Regions from separate parts of the Halopseudomonas sp. SMJS2 genome, predicted to be linked through region 4. Evidence: predicted binding sites of a transcription regulator. Region 4 holds the regulator's gene; each other region holds the start of a gene.

Evidence for each region. The regulator FliA, encoded in region 4, starts transcription of late flagellar genes. The targets are predictions, from matches to a motif close to CTAAAGTTTNNNNNNNNNNNGCCGNTAA.
Region 1: a site for FliA is predicted at 2,937-2,964, ahead of QAO71_RS11215 (flagellin). Genes of this name have one in related genera too.
Region 2: a site for FliA is predicted at 2,748-2,775, ahead of QAO71_RS09140 (methyl-accepting chemotaxis protein). Genes of this name have one in related genera too.
Region 3: a site for FliA is predicted at 2,397-2,424, ahead of QAO71_RS05140 (methyl-accepting chemotaxis protein). Genes of this name have one in related genera too.

Annotation. Positions count from the first base shown of each region.
Region 1 is NZ_CP123445.1:2,364,860-2,369,089, forward strand. Features, by position in the region: gene fliD (flagellar filament capping protein FliD) at 1-688, opposite strand, end outside; gene QAO71_RS11210 (flagellar protein FlaG) at 847-1,206, opposite strand; gene QAO71_RS11215 (flagellin) at 1,280-2,746, opposite strand; gene QAO71_RS11220 (fumarylacetoacetate hydrolase family protein) at 3,629-4,230, opposite strand, start outside.
Region 2 is NZ_CP123445.1:1,961,577-1,965,806, reverse strand. Features, by position in the region: gene QAO71_RS09150 (response regulator) at 1-663, opposite strand, end outside; gene QAO71_RS09145 (ComEA family DNA-binding protein) at 916-1,200, shown strand; gene QAO71_RS09140 (methyl-accepting chemotaxis protein) at 1,244-2,683, opposite strand; gene rnd (ribonuclease D) at 2,919-4,046, shown strand; gene QAO71_RS09130 (YcgL domain-containing protein) at 4,043-4,230, shown strand, end outside.
Region 3 is NZ_CP123445.1:1,078,399-1,082,628, forward strand. Features, by position in the region: gene QAO71_RS05130 (OprD family porin) at 62-1,375, opposite strand; gene QAO71_RS05135 (M48 family metallopeptidase) at 1,527-2,333, opposite strand; gene QAO71_RS05140 (methyl-accepting chemotaxis protein) at 2,456-4,230, shown strand, end outside.
Region 4 is NZ_CP123445.1:2,189,828-2,194,057, forward strand. Features, by position in the region: gene QAO71_RS10245 (chemotaxis protein CheA) at 1-545, opposite strand, end outside; gene QAO71_RS10250 (protein phosphatase CheZ) at 596-1,399, opposite strand; gene QAO71_RS10255 (chemotaxis response regulator CheY) at 1,415-1,792, opposite strand; gene QAO71_RS10260 (RNA polymerase sigma factor FliA) at 1,895-2,605, opposite strand; gene QAO71_RS10265 (MinD/ParA family protein) at 2,629-3,459, opposite strand; gene flhF (flagellar biosynthesis protein FlhF) at 3,485-4,230, opposite strand, start outside.

The DNA of each region.
Region 1 (4,230 bases), 180 kb from region 4:
CTCGGGCCGCGCGGGGGTTGTCAGCATCCACAGGAGTTGGCTGAAAGTCTGCGTCAGTGCCAGACGGCGGCGCAAATGCCAGCGCGCCCAACTCACCTGTTGCGTCCGACACCGTCACGCTGATGTCATTGTCGGTACCCGATGCCGTTGAACTCAGCACCAATCGCGCACCGCCCTCACCGCTCGGGTCATTGACGATGGTCGCGCTCAGCCCCATCTCCTTGCCGGCCGCGTTGATCGCATCGCGGATACCGGTCAGGCTGTTGTTACCCTCGCCCACGTCGATATCCAGTGATTCGTCGCCGACATTGATGGTCAGGGTACCGGTACCCAGCGCATCGCTGGCGTTGTCGAACCCGGCCAGCGCGACCTTGCTGGTCTGCGCCAGGTTGAACACCTGCACGTTGTAATTGCCGGCAACCGCCTTGGAGTCGGCGGTGATACTGACAATGCCAGCTGCGCTGGAAGTGGCACTGCGCTTCTCGAACAGGGAGGCATCATTCAGCTTGCCGAGGGCATCCTGGAAGGTCGACAAGGCACTGCGAAATTGCCCCAGTGCCGAGACCTTGGAGGTGGTAGATTTTTCCAGTCGATCAAGTTGGGCGGTCTTTGGCGCAGCCTCTGCATTGAGCAGTGCCTTGACCATGCCGTTAACATCCATACCTGAGCCGATACCGGTAATTGCCATAATCCTACCCTCTACGACCGTTTATTGACGGTTCGCCGCTGAATAATGAAACCTCACACCACCTAAGCAGAAATCATGCCAGCATTCCACAGGTCAGGCCGGCGAGGACGCATACCAGGGTTTTGCGGGGCAAGCCCGCTCCTACAGCTTCGCCGCTGTCAGACCTCGCCACTGAACAATACACTGCGAATCTCTGACAAGTTCTCCGCCAGCCGCAACGCTTCCTCCGATGGCATCTGGCGGATCACATCCCCCGTGCTCGCCTCGGTCACTTTCACCACCATGCGGCCGCTGTCATCATCCACCTGGAACTGGATATTGCGTCCGGCCGCCTGTACATAATCCTGCATATCCGCCACCGCCGTCAGCACCTGCTCACGATCCGGTTCGGCCATGCTGTCATTCTTCCGCGCCTCGGTCACCGGTTGGGCGACAGCCGCAGCTGTTATCTCGTTCGTTCTGGCAGCAGGCGCGACAGCCCCTACCCCAGCCCTGTTGTTGAGCGATCCCATATCCATGGTTTTTCCTCCACACAGGACAAAGCGGGAGAAGAGTCGCCCCTTCCCCCGCCAGTCATACCGCTAACTTACCTTAGCCCAGCAGGCTGAGGACTGCTTGCGGCAGTTGGTTGGCCTGAGCCAGCATCGCAGTACCAGCCTGCTGCATGATCTGGTTCTTGGCCAGGTTGGCAGACTCGGCTGCGTAGTCGGTGTCCATGATGCGACCACGTGCGTTGGAAGCGTTTTCAGAAATGTTCTGCAGGTTGCTGATAGTCGACTCGAAGCGGTTCTGCACGGCACCGAGGTCAGCACGGGTGCTGTCTACCGAGGCAATCGCGTCGTCCAGGGCCTGGATGGCTACTTGAGCGTTTTCGACATTGAGAACATCCAGGCTGTCGAGTGTGTGTGTCTCAGGCTCAGCCTCCACCTTAGAGACAGCTGCAATCTCGTTATCAGTTGCCGCACCTACAGTAAGGCCCGCATCAGTTGCAGTCCCCCCTAAAGTGAATGCGGCGTCAGATGTCAGAACCAGTGCATCCTCGTCCGTATTCAAGGAAGCAGTAACACCAGTAGTTGCAGTATCCTCATTAATTCTATCCATCAGAGTCTGGACAGTATCGCTATCCAAGACGTCAATAGTCGTGTCCTCTCCGTCAACCGTAATGGTGAATGTAGAGGCTGCTCCTGGAGCGGTAAATGTAGTACCTGTTGCTGTATATTCAGTGCGAGCCTCGGTACCAGCACGCTCCAGACCAAGCGCCTCTACACCAAGACCATCCACTGAAAAGTCCTCGAGCGAGCTCAAGTTGATACCAACACCAGCCTCAGTCGCAGGTGTAGCATCAGGATCGGCTGCGATCTCAGCTTTAGTAGCGGTCACACCGGTACTGGCGTTGTTAATCTTATCTACGACTTTGTCAACAGTATCGCCCTCTTCAAAGTTGACGAGAGTGCCGTTCAACTTGATGCTGGTAGCGGCACTGAGCTCACCCTGCTCATTGAAACCAGTCGCAAGACCACCAGTAGCGCTAGCCAGCGTCGATGTACCAGTCAACCCCTTGGCACTCATGTCACCAATACTGAAAGACAGAGTCTCACCCGCGTTGGAACCAACCTGGAAGCTCTCACCGGTCAAAGTACCGTTCAGCAGGCTCTTACCACCAAAGGTAGTGGTTTCAGCAATACGGGTCAGCTCACCAGACAGGTTGCTGAACTCCTGGTTCAAAGCCTTGCGCTCTTCAGCAGAGTTGGAACCGTTGGAAGCCTGCAGAGCCAGGTCACGCATGCGCTGCATGATGTTGGTGGATTCTTGCAGGGCACCTTCAGCGGTCTGTGCCATGGACATACCGTCGTTGGCGTTCTTGACAGCCACGTTCAGGCCGTTGATCTGACTGGTCAGACGGTTGGAAATCTGCAGACCAGCTGCGTCATCCTTTGCGCTGTTGATGCGCGAACCGGAAGACAGACGCTCCAGCGAAGTGGACAGGGCATTGGTAGAACCACTCAGGTTGCGCTGAGCGTTCAGGGAAGCAATGTTGCTGTTTACTGTCAGGGCCATGGGTAATTCTCCAATTAGACCGAAATAATGTTTGCCTGAGCTTGCGACTCATGTGCCCATCACCTCAGGCAACCATAGTGTTCGCATTCAGTTTCTGTATCGGCGTGCTGGCGAAGAGCTTTAATCATTTTTCAAAAAACTTTTCGCGGTGCCTTGACAGGCTCAAAAGCAGCTATCGCCGATGTAGGGGTTATCGGGCGAGACGGAGAAAGCTTTAGGGTGATTGCAGGGATCAGCTACATTCCCCAGCTGGCAAATAGCACGGGACGATGCGTAGCCTCTGCTCGACCAACCACCTTTCCCGGGATTGATCTTCAGGTCTGATAAAGGGGGGGGGCCATCCAGAAGGTTTGGCTAGCGCTCGCCAGGCTGGCAAACGAGTGCCATCGATACCATCCGAAATACCTGCACCTGCTTGATGAGTATGCAGCCATAAAGCTCAAAGGGGAGCTTTCGCTCCCCTTAATGGTGTTCTTGTTGTTCTTGAGCTTTTCTTGTTCTTTTGAGCCGGTGGCATTGCCACCCTGGAACCCATCCCGGGTTGCTTAAAGCAAGCGGATTGCTTTGGATGCGCAGGAAGTTGTTCCCCCATTCTCCAAAAAAATCAGTTTGCTGCACTCGCACGTTTTGTTCTTGTTATGTGTGGAGCTGAATCTTGTTTTTGTTATTGAGTTTTGCGCTTAGCGTTATTATTTTTATTGTGATCAAATACAAAGCAGATAGCGTGCCACCTTTAGCATTCCGTTTAAAATCAATAAGTTACTAAAAATCAGCGATGCCGAAGCCAGTCCCGCATGGGGCAAGTGATACCTTTCACCCCGTTCGAGTGTTACCGCTTGCGCGAGCGGTAGCAGAAAAAGGGCCAGGTACGCTTTCCCCGGCTCAGACTACGGCGCAACCAAGCCTGCCCAGGTAACCCATTTCCAACTCCAACCGGTCGCCGGCCTGAATCGGTACCATTGGCCCCAGTGAGCCGGACAGGAGGATTTCTCCGGCCTGTACCGGGTTGCCGTCACGCGCCCGTTCTTGCACCAGCCAGCGACAGGCGTTCCAGGGGCTACCCATGCATTGGCTGGCATTGCCCTCGGCTATTGGCTTGCCGTGATTGGTCAGGGTGGCGCTCAGTTCTGCCAGGGCCTGGGGATCAGCTGGGTGGTACTGTTCTCCCAATATGAAGCCGCCCGATGACAGGTTGTCAGCGACCGCCTCGAACAATGAACGAGGGCCGCCTTGATAGGCCGAGTCACAGATTTCCAGCGCGACCGTTACCCCGGAGATCGCTTGCTGCAGGGCCGCATCAGTTATTTCCGGATCATCGATGGCAGCGGAAAACAGGAATGCCACTTCCATCTCGAGCTTGGGCAGCAGAAACTGACTGATGTCTAGCGTGCCGCCACTGATCTGCCAGCCGCTAAGCAGTATCGCAATCAACGGGCTATCCAAGCCCAGCGCTGCTTGCATGCGCGTATCGGTCAACCCGAGCT
Region 2 (4,230 bases), 230 kb from region 4:
ATGGAAGATCAACAGCGCTTCGCCAGCGACACCACCACCGATATAACCCTGGCAGATGGCCGAGACTTGCTGATTGCCCTGGGCGTCGCTCAGCGCCATCTGCAACTCACCGGGTTCCAGCAGGTTGACGTTGGGTATTGGCAGGTGGACAAATACTTTCAATGCCCGCCCGAGCAGCTCCGCAGCGCGGCCCATGGCAATGTTGGACAGCTCCCGGAGGGCGTCATGGAAACTGACCGAGGGGAGCGGATGCTGTGAATGGTGTTGCAGCGCTGCCGGGGCGGGATTCATGCCCAGGGCGAGCAGGGCGGCTTCCAGTTCCGGTGCGGCCACCGGCTTTCTGAGAAAGGCCCGGGCGCCGAGCGCGCGGGCGCGGCGTATCGCTTCTTCCTGAACATCGCCGGAAATGACGATTACCTCAGCCTGCAGGCCTTCATCCCGCACGCGGGCGAGCACCTCGAAGCCGTTCAGCTCGGGCATGGTCAAGTCGAGCAATACTATCCGCCCGCGGCCGCTGCGAATCAGCTCCAGGCCGAGCACACCGTTCTCCGCCTGACTGACCCGGAACGGCCAGTTCGCCGGCAGACTGCGGATCAGTTGCTTGCGGGCCATGCTTGAATCGTCGCATACCAACAGCGGGATGGCGTCGTCCACTGAGGTCATCCTTTTCCGGTAGAGACTAACATGAGGCATAATGCCATCACTGCTGTCGGCTTACTAGCCCCGCGTCTGTCGTATATATATAGTTGGCGGCAGAACTGAGAGTCCTTTCACAAATCCGGCTGCTGGGGCTTTTGTTAGCGTAGCGTTGCGCGTACTTTGCTCTGCAGCCGCAGGGAAGCGCGTAATCATTCGATCGTTGTCCGGTTTTTCTCCCTTGAAGTGCGGTATTCATTTATCCAAGGAGAAAGACCCATGAAAAATATTCTTGCTGCCGTCATCCTCTGTCTGACCGCCTGGTCTGTGGTACCTGCGTTCGCGGAAATCCCTGCTGAACCGCTGGTGACAGTCAACATCAACAATGCCAGCGCTGCGGAAATAGCCGAGACCCTGAACGGTATCGGTCTGGCCAAGGCAGAGGCCATTGTTGCCTATCGGGAAGAGAACGGCGGATTCGAATCGGTTGACCAACTTACCGTGGTCAAGGGAATCGGCCCTGCTACCATCGACAAGAACCGCGAGCGAATTGCGTTGCAGTGATCCAATGGGCTCCCGCCAGCGGCGGCTGACGGGAGCTTGGATATCAGGATTTCAAACGTCCGACCGCGGCGGTCAGTTGATGGGCGAGGGCGGCCAGCTGTTCGCTGGTGGCCGCGCTCTGCACCGTCTGCATGACCGTCTGTTCGGTCACATCCCGAATCTGGATGACACTCTGGGTAATGGACTCGGCAACTTCGCTCTGCTGCTCGACAGCAGAGGCGATCTCACTGTTGCCGTTGCTGATCTGACTCACCGAGGCGGTAATATCCGCCAGCGACGAGCCCGCCTGTTCCACTTGCTCGACCGATTCGTGCGTGAGGCGTGCACTATCCTGCATGTCCGCCACCGCATCATGGGTGCCACCCTGCAGAGCCTCGATCATGCGCTGGATCTCATCGGTGGAGTTCTGTACCCGCTGGGCCAGGGCCCGCACTTCATCCGCCACCACGGCAAAGCCACGCCCGGAATCGCCTGCCCGTGCGGCTTCGATGGCGGCATTCAAGGCCAGTAGATTGGTCTGCTCGGCAATGTCGCGGATCACTCGTACCACGCCGCTGATTTCCTGGCTGTGACCTTCGAGTTTTTGCATATGCTGCGTGCAGCGTTCAATGCTGGTGGCCAGTCCGGTGATCGTCTGACTGACGCGCAATACCTGATCGCGGCCTTCCCGGGCCATGGCATCCGCCTGGGTGGATTGATCCCGGGTGACGGCGCTGTTGCCGGCAATGTCCTGCACAGTGGCGCTCATCTCGTTGACCGCGGCAGCGACCATATCGGTTTCGCCTTGCTGGGTAACCATGCCATCCTTGACGCTGCTCATCAGGCGCGCCATTTCATCGGTGCCCTGTTCCAGCTGGCTGGCGGCCTGACGCACGGTGCCCACAACCTCTTGCTGGGCGCTCTGCATGGCGTTGAAGGTCTGCGCCATGGCGCCTACCTCATCCCGCGATACCACCGGCGCGCGCAGCGTGAGATCACCGGTTTCCTGCACGGTGAGCATGACATCGCGCAGTGCCAGCAGGTTGCGCGTGATGAAGGAGATGAGCAGCTGAGACACCATCAGTACGCCCAGCATCAACGCCAGCACCACTATCGCATAGAGGGGGGCACGGTCCAGCAGCAGAGCGATATAGCCCTGCCGCTCAACCCCGAGCAATCGCGCCTCGCCACCCTGATTGATCAACCAGGCGCCATGCATGGCATCGGTTGTTTGCGATATCGACAACTGCTCTGGCGGCAGCCAGGTCGCCGTGCCGGTGGCGGTGGCTGCGGTGTTACCTGCCGGCAACCAGCGCAGCCCGGTCAACTGTGTGTCGGTCTGGGGCTGAGCGAGTATCTCTCGGGCCAGTTCCTGGCGCAGTTCGTGAATCCGGTCCTGTTCTACCCAGAGCGCGACGAGAACCAGCAGCATGGTGCTGACAAAGGTGACGCTGTTGACAGCCCAGAACTTGTACTTGAGCTGCAGGTGTTGAAAAAACGCCATTTTGACTCCTGAGAACTGATAATTGCCGCTGCCGTGCGCAGGCATTCTAGGGCTACTAGGTTCTGTATCGGTTGATACGCATCAATCTTGACCCTTGCGGAGAAAAATACTCAGTAAAAACAAGTGACGAGCGACACATCCGGCTAAAGTTGCAGACCGCGGCGGGGAGTCGGTCGGTTATACTGTGCGATCAGGTCAAGGAACCGAATTTATGACAACTGAGGCCCGCCCTCTCATGATCCACCAGGACGCCGTGCTGGCTGACTGGTGCAAACAATGGCTGCAATTACCCTTCGTGGCCGTGGACACCGAGTTTGTCCGTACTGAAACCTTTTACCCCATCGCCGGATTGATTCAGATCGGCGATGGTGCGCGGACCTACATGATCGACCCGTTGACGATCACTGACTGGTCGCCACTGGTTGCGTTGCTGGAGAGTCCTGACGTCGTCAAGGTGCTGCACGCTTGCAGCGAAGACCTGGAAGTCTTTCAGCACCTGTGCGGCGCGTTGCCGGCGCCGCTGTTCGATACGCAACTGGCTGCGGCCTTTCTGGGCATGGACTTTTCCATGGGCTATTCCCGGCTGGTCAGCAATCTGTTGGGCGTTGAGCTGGCAAAGGAGGAAACCCGTTCCGACTGGTTGCAGCGTCCACTGAGTGAACGGCAGTTGCAGTATGCGGCGGATGATACCCTTTACCTGGCGGCGGTCTATCAGATACTGGCACCCCGTATCGAGGCAGCAGGGCTGACCGAGTGGCTGCTGGAGGATACTGCCGAGCTGGTGGCCAATGCGCGAACCATCATGGAACCGGCGGAAGCCTACCGGCGGATCAAGCAGGCCTGGCGGCTGAAGCCCGCGGAGCTGGCCATCTTGCAGGTGTTGTGCGACTGGCGCGAACGCGAGGCGCGGCAACGGGATCAGGCACGCAATCGTCTGCTGCGCGAATCGACCTTGTGCCCATTGGTGCAACGTCAGCCTGACTCCCTGCAGCAACTGGCCCGCCTGGAGGACATGCATCCGCGCACCGTACGACACGATGGCCAGACTATCATTGAGTTGATCCAGCAGGGATTGGCGGTACCGCCGGAGAACTGGCCCGCGCCGATGCCCGAACCCTTGCCGGCTGATGCCAACCGACTGCTGAAGAATCTGCGCAAGGTGGGGCAGCGGCATGCCGAGCGACTGGGCATGGCCAGCGAAATCGTACTGCGCAAGAAGGTGCTCGAAGCCATGGTGCGCACCGGCTATCCCTGCGGGCCCTATACGCTGCCTGCAGAGCTGAGCGGTTGGCGGCGCGAGTTGATGGGTGATGAACTGCTGGCCCTGGCCAATCAATTTTCCAGCAAGGGGCAACCCGCATGAAGATGCTGTGTTCGATCTACCGCAGCCCGCGCAAGCAGGGCATGTATCTGTATGTGCCGCGCGAGAAGGGCACCCGTGAGGTGCCCGAGCAATTGCTGAAACTGTTCGGCAAGCCCGAGCACGCCATGGACATGGTGCTCACCGAAGAGCGCAAGCTGGCGCGGGAAGACATACTGCAGGTACT
Region 3 (4,230 bases), 1.1 Mb from region 4:
TGGGTGGGGAGAGGGAGAGAAAAGGGGATGATGCCCCGGCGTACCGGGGCATCTGATCGACTTAGAGCAGAACGAAGTTGTAGGTCAGATAGACCCGTACCTGGTCCTGGTCGCGGTCCGCATCGGAACGCAGGCTGGCGTGACGCAGGGACACACCCAGATCCTTCAGGAAACCTTGCTGGACGGTGTAATCCAGACGCAGGTTACGCTCCCATTCCTTGTCGCCTTCGCCGGGTGCGACGTCGAAGTCGCTGCCTCGCAGATACTTGGCGGAGAACTTCAGACCTGGTACCAGGTCGGCGAAGTTGTAGCTGTACTGACCAACCCAGGTCTTCTCGCCGGCACGCTCGAACTTGTTGATCTGCGAGTCGGTGATCAGGTAGGCAGTGGCACCGCCACCGTTGTTGAGGTAGGCGAAGTCACTGTCGCCGCTCATCTTCTGGTAGCCCAGGCCCAGGCCATGGTTGCTCAGCTTGTAGGTGAACATGGCGCTCATGGCGCGGTTGTCGACTTCGCCGTCGTTGTATACGCCGCGGGCTGCATAGCCGGCTTCACCGCTATCGTTGGCGCCAGTGGAGCCGCTGTCGAAATAGCGCAGGTCGGTAATCAGCTGACCGGCACCCAGGTCCAGGGTGTGGACGGCACCGAGGTAATGCTGCTTGTAGTAATCCTTGAGCTTGGCGAAGTAGTAGCTGGCAACCAGGTTATCACCCAGTTGGGCATCACCACCGGCATACTGGAACTTGTTCACGCGCTCGGAACCACCGCCCAGCAGCAGGCCTTCATGGGAGGTGGAGTTACGGCCACTGGCTTCATCCATCTGACCGATGCGCAGAGTCAGATTGTCGATTTCCTTGGAAGTCAGCGTCGCGCCGCTGTAAGTCTGGGGCAGCAGGCGACCGTCGTTGCGTGTCAGTACCGGCAGGCTGGGCTGCAGGCCACGGCCGATTTTCAGCTCGGTCTCGGATACCTTGGCCTTGGCGGCGAAGTCGATCTGGCTGAACTCGGAAACGGCGCTGTCGTCATGATCCAGCGGGAACATGGTGCCGGGGTTGCGGCTGCGGTCAGCCTTGCTGGTGCGGCTACCGGAATCCAGACGGATACCCGAGCGGGCGAATACGTCCAGACCAAAGCCGATCGGGCCCTGGGTATAACCGGACTGGAAGTCGAGCATGAAACCCTGACCCCATTCTTCATCTTTCGAGTAACCATCACCTTCGCGGTAATCGCCATTGAAATACAGATTGCGCAGGCCAAGAGTGGCCTTGGCGTCATCAACAAAGCTGAAGCCGTTGTTCTGAGTCTGGGCAATGGACAGGGTGGGCAGAGCCAGCACAGCAGCGGCGACACTGCTGGCGATCAGGGTTTTTCTCATTATGTTCATCCTCGAGTACTGCATCTCAGGGTTTGCCCAGAGGGCGATCGTTTTTCAACCGCTGTAACATAGATGAAATATGCAGGAAATCAAGTGATTGAATAGTGATATTAGACTTATGTATTAGGAACCTGAGCTATTCATACCGGTCTTATCGCGCCGCTTCATACAGTGGCTGCACCTTGGGAATAGTGTTTTGCAGGTTCTGGATGCGCCCCGAGGAAGAGGGGTGCGTACTCAGGAAGGCCGGCGGCTCACCCTCAGCGGCGCGCGCCATCTTCTGCCACAGGGTGACTGCGGCCTCCGGTTTGTAGCCGGCGCGGGCCGCCAGCTCCAGACCGATCAGGTCCGCTTCGGTTTCGTTGGAGCGGCTGTTGGGCAGGGTCAGTCCATACTGAACCGCCATGTCGGCAGCCTGCCGTGCGCCATCGCCCAGGCCCAGCAACGAACCTATCACCTGGGTGCCCATCTGCGTGGTGTAAGCACGGGAAATGGCTTCGCGGCCATGCTCACGCAGAGCATGGGCGATTTCATGCCCCATGATCTGGGCGATCTCGTCGTCGGTCAGCTGCAATTTGTCGACAATGCCGGTAAAGAAGATGATCTTGCCGCCGGGCATGCAGCTGGCGTTCAGTTGATCACTCTTGATCAGATTGACTTCCCAATTCCAGCTCTTGGCATCGGGACGGAAGTGGTCCACTTCCTTTACCAGCCGATCAGCAATCCGGTTCAGACGCTTGAGCATGGCGGCGTCGGTGTTCAAGACCTTCGCGGCTTTCGCTTCGGCAAGCATCTCGTTGTACGACTCGGCGGCCATCTGGTCGACTTCAGCGCTGGACAGCGCGCTGAACATGTACTGACTTCGATCGACACCGACGGCGCCGCCCTGGGTGGTGTTGACGGTCTCGCAACTAGCCAGCGCCATGAACGGAAGACAGCAAAGCAGGCGGATACGCATGGTGATTTCCTTCCATGTTTCGGGTTTAACAGCTTTGACCTGATGAACGATATCAGATCATGGCTGGAGGTTTGACTATCACGGCCGATAAAGCGTTCATCAGCTCCCTGGCCGAGGCCCCTATGAAACTCAGATCCATCCAGTTTTCCATAGCCGCGCTGGCAGGTGCCTGCCTGTTCATCGCGGTTGGTATCATGACTCTGTACGCCCTGTTGGCATTCGAGCGCAACCAGAGCATGGTCATCGAACGCAGCGAGCAGATGTTGGGGCAGCGTGTGCGCAGCCAGTTGGAAGCCATTGCTACCGCTGAAAGCCTGCGCATCCGTCGACAGCTGGAGCAACCCTTTGCGGTGACCGAACAACTGGCGTTGCTCAATCGCCAGCTGGGCGAAATGCAGGAAGATGGTCTGCCGGCACTGATGATGAGCCGCGAGGAAATGGTTCGTTATATTCGACGGATACTGGAGGAGCAGCCGACGCTGCTGGCGGCTTACGTTGCCTGGGAACCGGGCGCGTTCGACGGGCTGGATAGTTTTTATCAGGGTGCTGGCGAGTCGGGGCATGACGAGCAGGGCCAATTCATGCCTTTCTGGTATCGCGAACTCGATGGCACACTGGCGCTGGAGCCGCTGGACGATCTCACGGACGAAACCATGCTGGAAACCGGCGTGCGCGTCGGTGAATATTATTTCTGCCCGCGTGATACGCAGCGTGCCTGTGTGATCGACCCGGCGCCCTACGAGCTGGGCGACAGCTGGGTCATGCTGTCGTCTTTCACTGCCCCGATCATGCTCAACGGCCAGTTCATGGGTATTGCCGGTGCGGACCTGTCGTTGCAGTTTCTGCAATCCATGCTCGAAGAGAGCGACAGCCGACTTTACGAAGGGCGTGGCACTCAGGCCCTGATCAGTCCCAACGGCCGACTGGTTGCCTGGACCGGTGAAGGGGCCGCGCCGGGGGACCCAGCCGAACGCGTGATCGATAAGCAGGGGCTGGCCAACCTCGCTGGCCTGGGCGATGACTTTCACTACGAACTGGATACGGCGGGTAATCGTGTGCAGTTGTGGATGCCGATTCCGATTGGCGACACCGGCACGCACTGGACGATGTTGATCAACTTGCCACTCGACGTGGTGATGGCTGACCTGCAGGCGCTGGAGACCGAGCTGACGCAGCGCCAATCCAGTGAGGCAATTACTCTGGCGGTGATCGGTGGGCTTACCGCCCTGGTTGGCCTGGGTGTGATGCTGGCGGTCGGTTACGGCTTGGCACGGCCAGCGCGGCAGTTGGTTTCCATGCTCAATGATATCGCTCGCGGCGAGGGTGATCTGACCCAGCGCCTGGCTGTCCAGCGCAGCGACGAGTTCGGGGATATCGCCCGTGGTTTCAATGCCTTTCTCGACAAGTTGCAAGACATGATCCGTGAGGTGGTCGGCTCGGTGCAGCAGGTGACCGATGCTGCCGAGCATACCGCCGACATTGCCATGCGTACCAATGATGGGGTGCAGCGCCAACTCGGCGAGATCGAGCTGGTAGCTACCGCAGTGACGGAAATGACCGCTACCGCCCAGGATGTGGCCCGTAACGCCAGCCTGGCCGCCGAAGCGGCGGGCAACGCCAACGGCTCGGCCGGTCATGGCCGCGAAGTGGTGCAGCAGACCGCGGCGACCATTCAGGGGTTGGCTGAGGATATCGAGCGCGCCTCACAGAGCGTGCAGCACCTGGTCCGTGACAGCGAAAACATCACTTCGATCCTGGATACCATCCGCGGCATAGCCGAGCAGACCAACCTGCTGGCGCTGAACGCAGCAATCGAGGCGGCGCGCGCCGGGGATCAGGGGCGCGGTTTTGCCGTGGTCGCCGACGAGGTGCGCTCGCTGGCGCTGAAGACGCAGAA
Region 4 (4,230 bases):
TCCTCTTCCGGCGTTACGTGCAGCGCTTCAAGCAGCAGCTCAAACTCGTCGTCGGTAATGTCACCGTCGGCAGTTGCATCCGGTCCGGGCGACGTGGGTGCAGGTACATTGCTGACGCAAGCCGCTTCGGCAGCGGGCGCTGCTGCGATAACGGTTTGGGGCTGAGCCAAAGCTGAAAGAGCCGCCAGCAGCTGCGGGTCGGCGGCAGTTGGCGCCTCTCCTTCACGCACCTGGGCGAACATGCCATTGATGGCATCCAGTGCCTGCAGCACCACATCCATCAGTTCGGCGTCGACCTGCCGCTCACCCTTTCGCAGGATGTCGAATACATTCTCGGCGATATGACAGCAGGCGACCAGGGCATCCAGCTGCAGAAAGCCGGCACCACCCTTGACGGTATGAAAACCACGAAAAATGGCATTGAGCAGATCGGTATCGCCCGGGCGGTTTTCCAGATCCACCAGCTGCTCCGACAACAACTCGAGAATTTCCCCAGCCTCTACCAGAAAGTCCTGGAGAATTTCTTCATCCGCATCAAAGCTCATTCAACGCTCCCTTGCCCCAGCGACAATAATACTAACGGTGTCACCAGCCTCTAGAACCCGAGGCTGGACAGCAGGTCATCGACTTCATCCTGTCCCGACACCACATCATCCCTCTTATCGGCATGAATCTGCGGACCTTCACCCTGAGGCGAGGTTTTTTTCCTATCCAGCCCCGGAAGGTTATGCTGAATACCCGCCATCCGATCGACCTGACCGGCCATGCGCACCAGGTTCAGCAGGCTTTCCTCGACATCGTGCACCAGGGTAATGACCCGTTTGATCACCTGACCGGTGAGGTCCTGGTAATCCTGGGCCATGAGAATGTCGTTCAGATTCGCTGACACTTCACCGCTCTGCTGCTCGCTGCGCTCAAGGAACGCCAGAATGTTGCGCGACAGCTCGCGGAATTCCGCCGCGCTCATCTCGCGGCGCTGCAGCCGCGCCCACTCGGTGCGCAGGTTCGCCGCCTCTTGGCCCAGCGCGGACACCACCGGAGCGCTGCTCTCAACCAGATCCATGGTGCGGTTGGCGGCCTTGTCGGTCAGCCGAACGACGTAGTCCAGACGGTCCGAGGCGTCGGAAATCTTCGATGCCTCGGTCGCTTCGGCATCGCCGTCCAGCGTGCGGGCCGTGTCTATCTGAAAATTGATGATCGAGTTGTGCAGCGCACGGGTCAGCTTACCGACTTCGTAATACAGGCTGCGGTCGCGGGCCTGATTGATCTCGTGTATGACCAGTACTGCCTCGCCGTAGTCCCCCTCTTCGAGGTGGTCCACCAGCTTCCGGGCATTGTTTTTCAGGGAATGCTCGAATTCATCAGCGATTGCCTGGCCGGGATTGTTGCTCAGTGCCATAACGCCCCCCGGTGCCTATCTGGCCTCGATTCGCTCGAAAACCTTTTCGATCTTTTCCTTCAGTGCCTGGGCAGTGAAAGGTTTGACCACATAGCCGTTCACCCCGGCCTGAGCTGCTTCGATGATCTGGTCACGCTTGGCTTCGGCAGTCACCATCAGCACCGGCAGGTGTTTCAGGCGCTCGTCGGCGCGCACGGCGCGCAGCAGGTCGATACCGCTCATGCCGGGCATATTCCAGTCGGTTACCAGAAAATCGAAACTGCCGCTCTGCAGCATCGGCAGCGCGGTGGTGCCATCGTCCGCTTCGGCGGTATTGGTAAAGCCCAGATCCCGCAACAGATTCTTGATAATGCGTCGCATCGTCGAAAAATCATCGACGATGAGAATTTTCATGTTCTTGTCCAAGTCGACCTCCATACAAACCAGAAGAAGCGCACTTGCGTGCGCCTCGCGAAACTGTTGCTACTGACCAGGCGAAGCGCTGGGAAAGCCGGATCAATCGTCGCGCCAATCGGCCATCCGTGCGCGCAGGCGGGCGGCACATTGGCTGTGCAACTGACTGACCCTGGACTCGCTGACGCCGAGCACCGCACCGATCTCCTTGAGGTTCAGTTCCTCATCGTAATACAGCGACAGCACCAGTTGCTCGCGCTCGGGCAACCGACCTATCGCCTCGGCCAGCGCCTTGCGAAAACGTTCATCCTCCACTCCGTCGAGGGCTTCATGGTCAGAGCCGACTTCGGCCGGCGCCCCGGCCTCCAGCAGATCTTCGAAGCTGAACAGCCGACTGCCGGCCGTGTCGTTGAGAATCGCATAGTAATCTTCGAGGCTCATATCCAATTCGGCAGCAACCTCGTGATCTTTAGCGTCACGACCTACTTTTGCTTCAACGGCGCGGATCGCGCTGCTGACCAGGCGGGTGTTACGGTGGACCGAGCGGGGGGCCCAATCACCCTTGCGCACATCATCCAGCATGGCGCCACGGATCCGGATACCAGCATAGGTCTCGAAGCTGGCACCCTTGCCATGATCGAATTTGCGTGCAGCCTCCAGCAGGCCCAGCATGCCGGCCTGTATCAGGTCTTCCACCTGCACGCTGGCTGGCAGGCGCGCCAGCATATGGTAGGCAATCCGCTTGACCAGCGGCGCGAACTGCTGCACCAGGCGGTCCTGCTCATTGGCCACGCCCATGGTGCGCGCATACATATTGACGCCACCTCCCCCCACGCTCATGAAGGGGTTCCGGTTCCGGTCCGCTGCACCAGGCGTTCGACGAAGAATTCCAGGTGCCCACGGGGGCTGGATGGCAACGGCCAGCCGTCCACGTTGCGTGCGATGGCGCGAAATGCCAGCGAAGCCTTGCTGCGCGGAAAAGCTTCATAGGTGGCGCGCTGTTTCTGTGCCGCCTTGCGCACTGTCTCGTCGTAAGGCACAGCGCCGACATACTGCAGCGCCACTTCCAGGAAGCGGTCGGTCACCTGCAGCAGTTTGTTGAATACGTTGTGACCTTCCTGGGGGCTGTGCACCATGCTCGCCAGGATGCGGAAGCGGGAAACACCGTGGTCGCGGTTGAGCAGCTTGATCAGCGCGTAGGCGTCGGTGATCGAAGTAGGTTCATCGCATACCACCACGATCACTTCCTGGGCAGCGCGCACAAAACTGACCACCGAATCGCCGATACCAGCGGCGGTATCGACCAGCAGGACATCCATGTCATCACCGATATCGCTGAAGGCTTGGATCAGGCCAGCATGTTCACGCGGCCCCAGGTTGACCATCTCCGCCGCGCCGGACGCCGCCGGGACGATACGAATACCACCCGGCCCGTTGATCATCACCTCACGCAGATCGCAGTTGCCGGCCAGAACGTCCGCCAGGGTCGCCTTGGGCCGCAGACCCAGCTGTACATCGACATTGGCCAGCCCCAGGTCTGCGTCCATCAACACCACTCGACGGCCGAGCTCTGCCAGCGCCAGGGCGAGGTTGACCGACACATTGGTCTTGCCCACGCCGCCCTTGCCGCCAGTGATTGCAATTACCTGAACCGGATGATTGCCCATCTGTGCTGTCGCCTTTCTCAATTCGTTAACTTGCGCACTGGTTGTGGAGTATACCGGCAAACACATCGGCCATGGTCTGGTCCTCGGCCATCTCGTTACCGGCCAGACCAACCGCGCGACTGACCAATTGGTGACCAACACCACGAGACAAATCATCCGGGATGCGCTGGCCATCGGCCACATAGGCTACCGGGAGACGCTGTTCCATGGCCAGCCCCAATGCTTCGCCCAGCGTAGCAGCTTCGTCGACCTTGGTCAGAATGCAGCCGACCGGATGACAGCAGCGATAATTGTGCCAGGCGGCCTGAAGCACCCGATACTGGCTGGTCGCCGCCAGCACCAGCAGAGTGCTGATGCGCGCACCCTGGGCCGCGAGTTCGCTCAGTTGGCCACGCAGTTGCGGGTCCTGGGCTTGCAGGCCGGCGGTATCGACCAATACCAGTCGCTTGTTGCCGAACTCCTCCAGTACCTCGCTCAGGCTGTTCTGTTCATCGACCACCCGCACCGGTACGTTGAGAATGCGGCCCAGGGTACGCAGCTGTTCATGGGCACCAATACGGTAGGTGTCCATGGTGACCAGCGCCACATTCTGGCTGCCGTGCTTGAGCACATAGCGTGCCGCCAGCTTGCCCAGAGTGGTGGTTTTGCCGGCGCCGGTCGGGCCAACCAGGGCAATCACCCCGCCCCGGTCGATCAGCTCCTCGCGCATCACCGGCAGGCCCTGGGCCAGGTGGGCCAGCAGCAGGCGCCAGGCCTGGCGTACATCGGTCA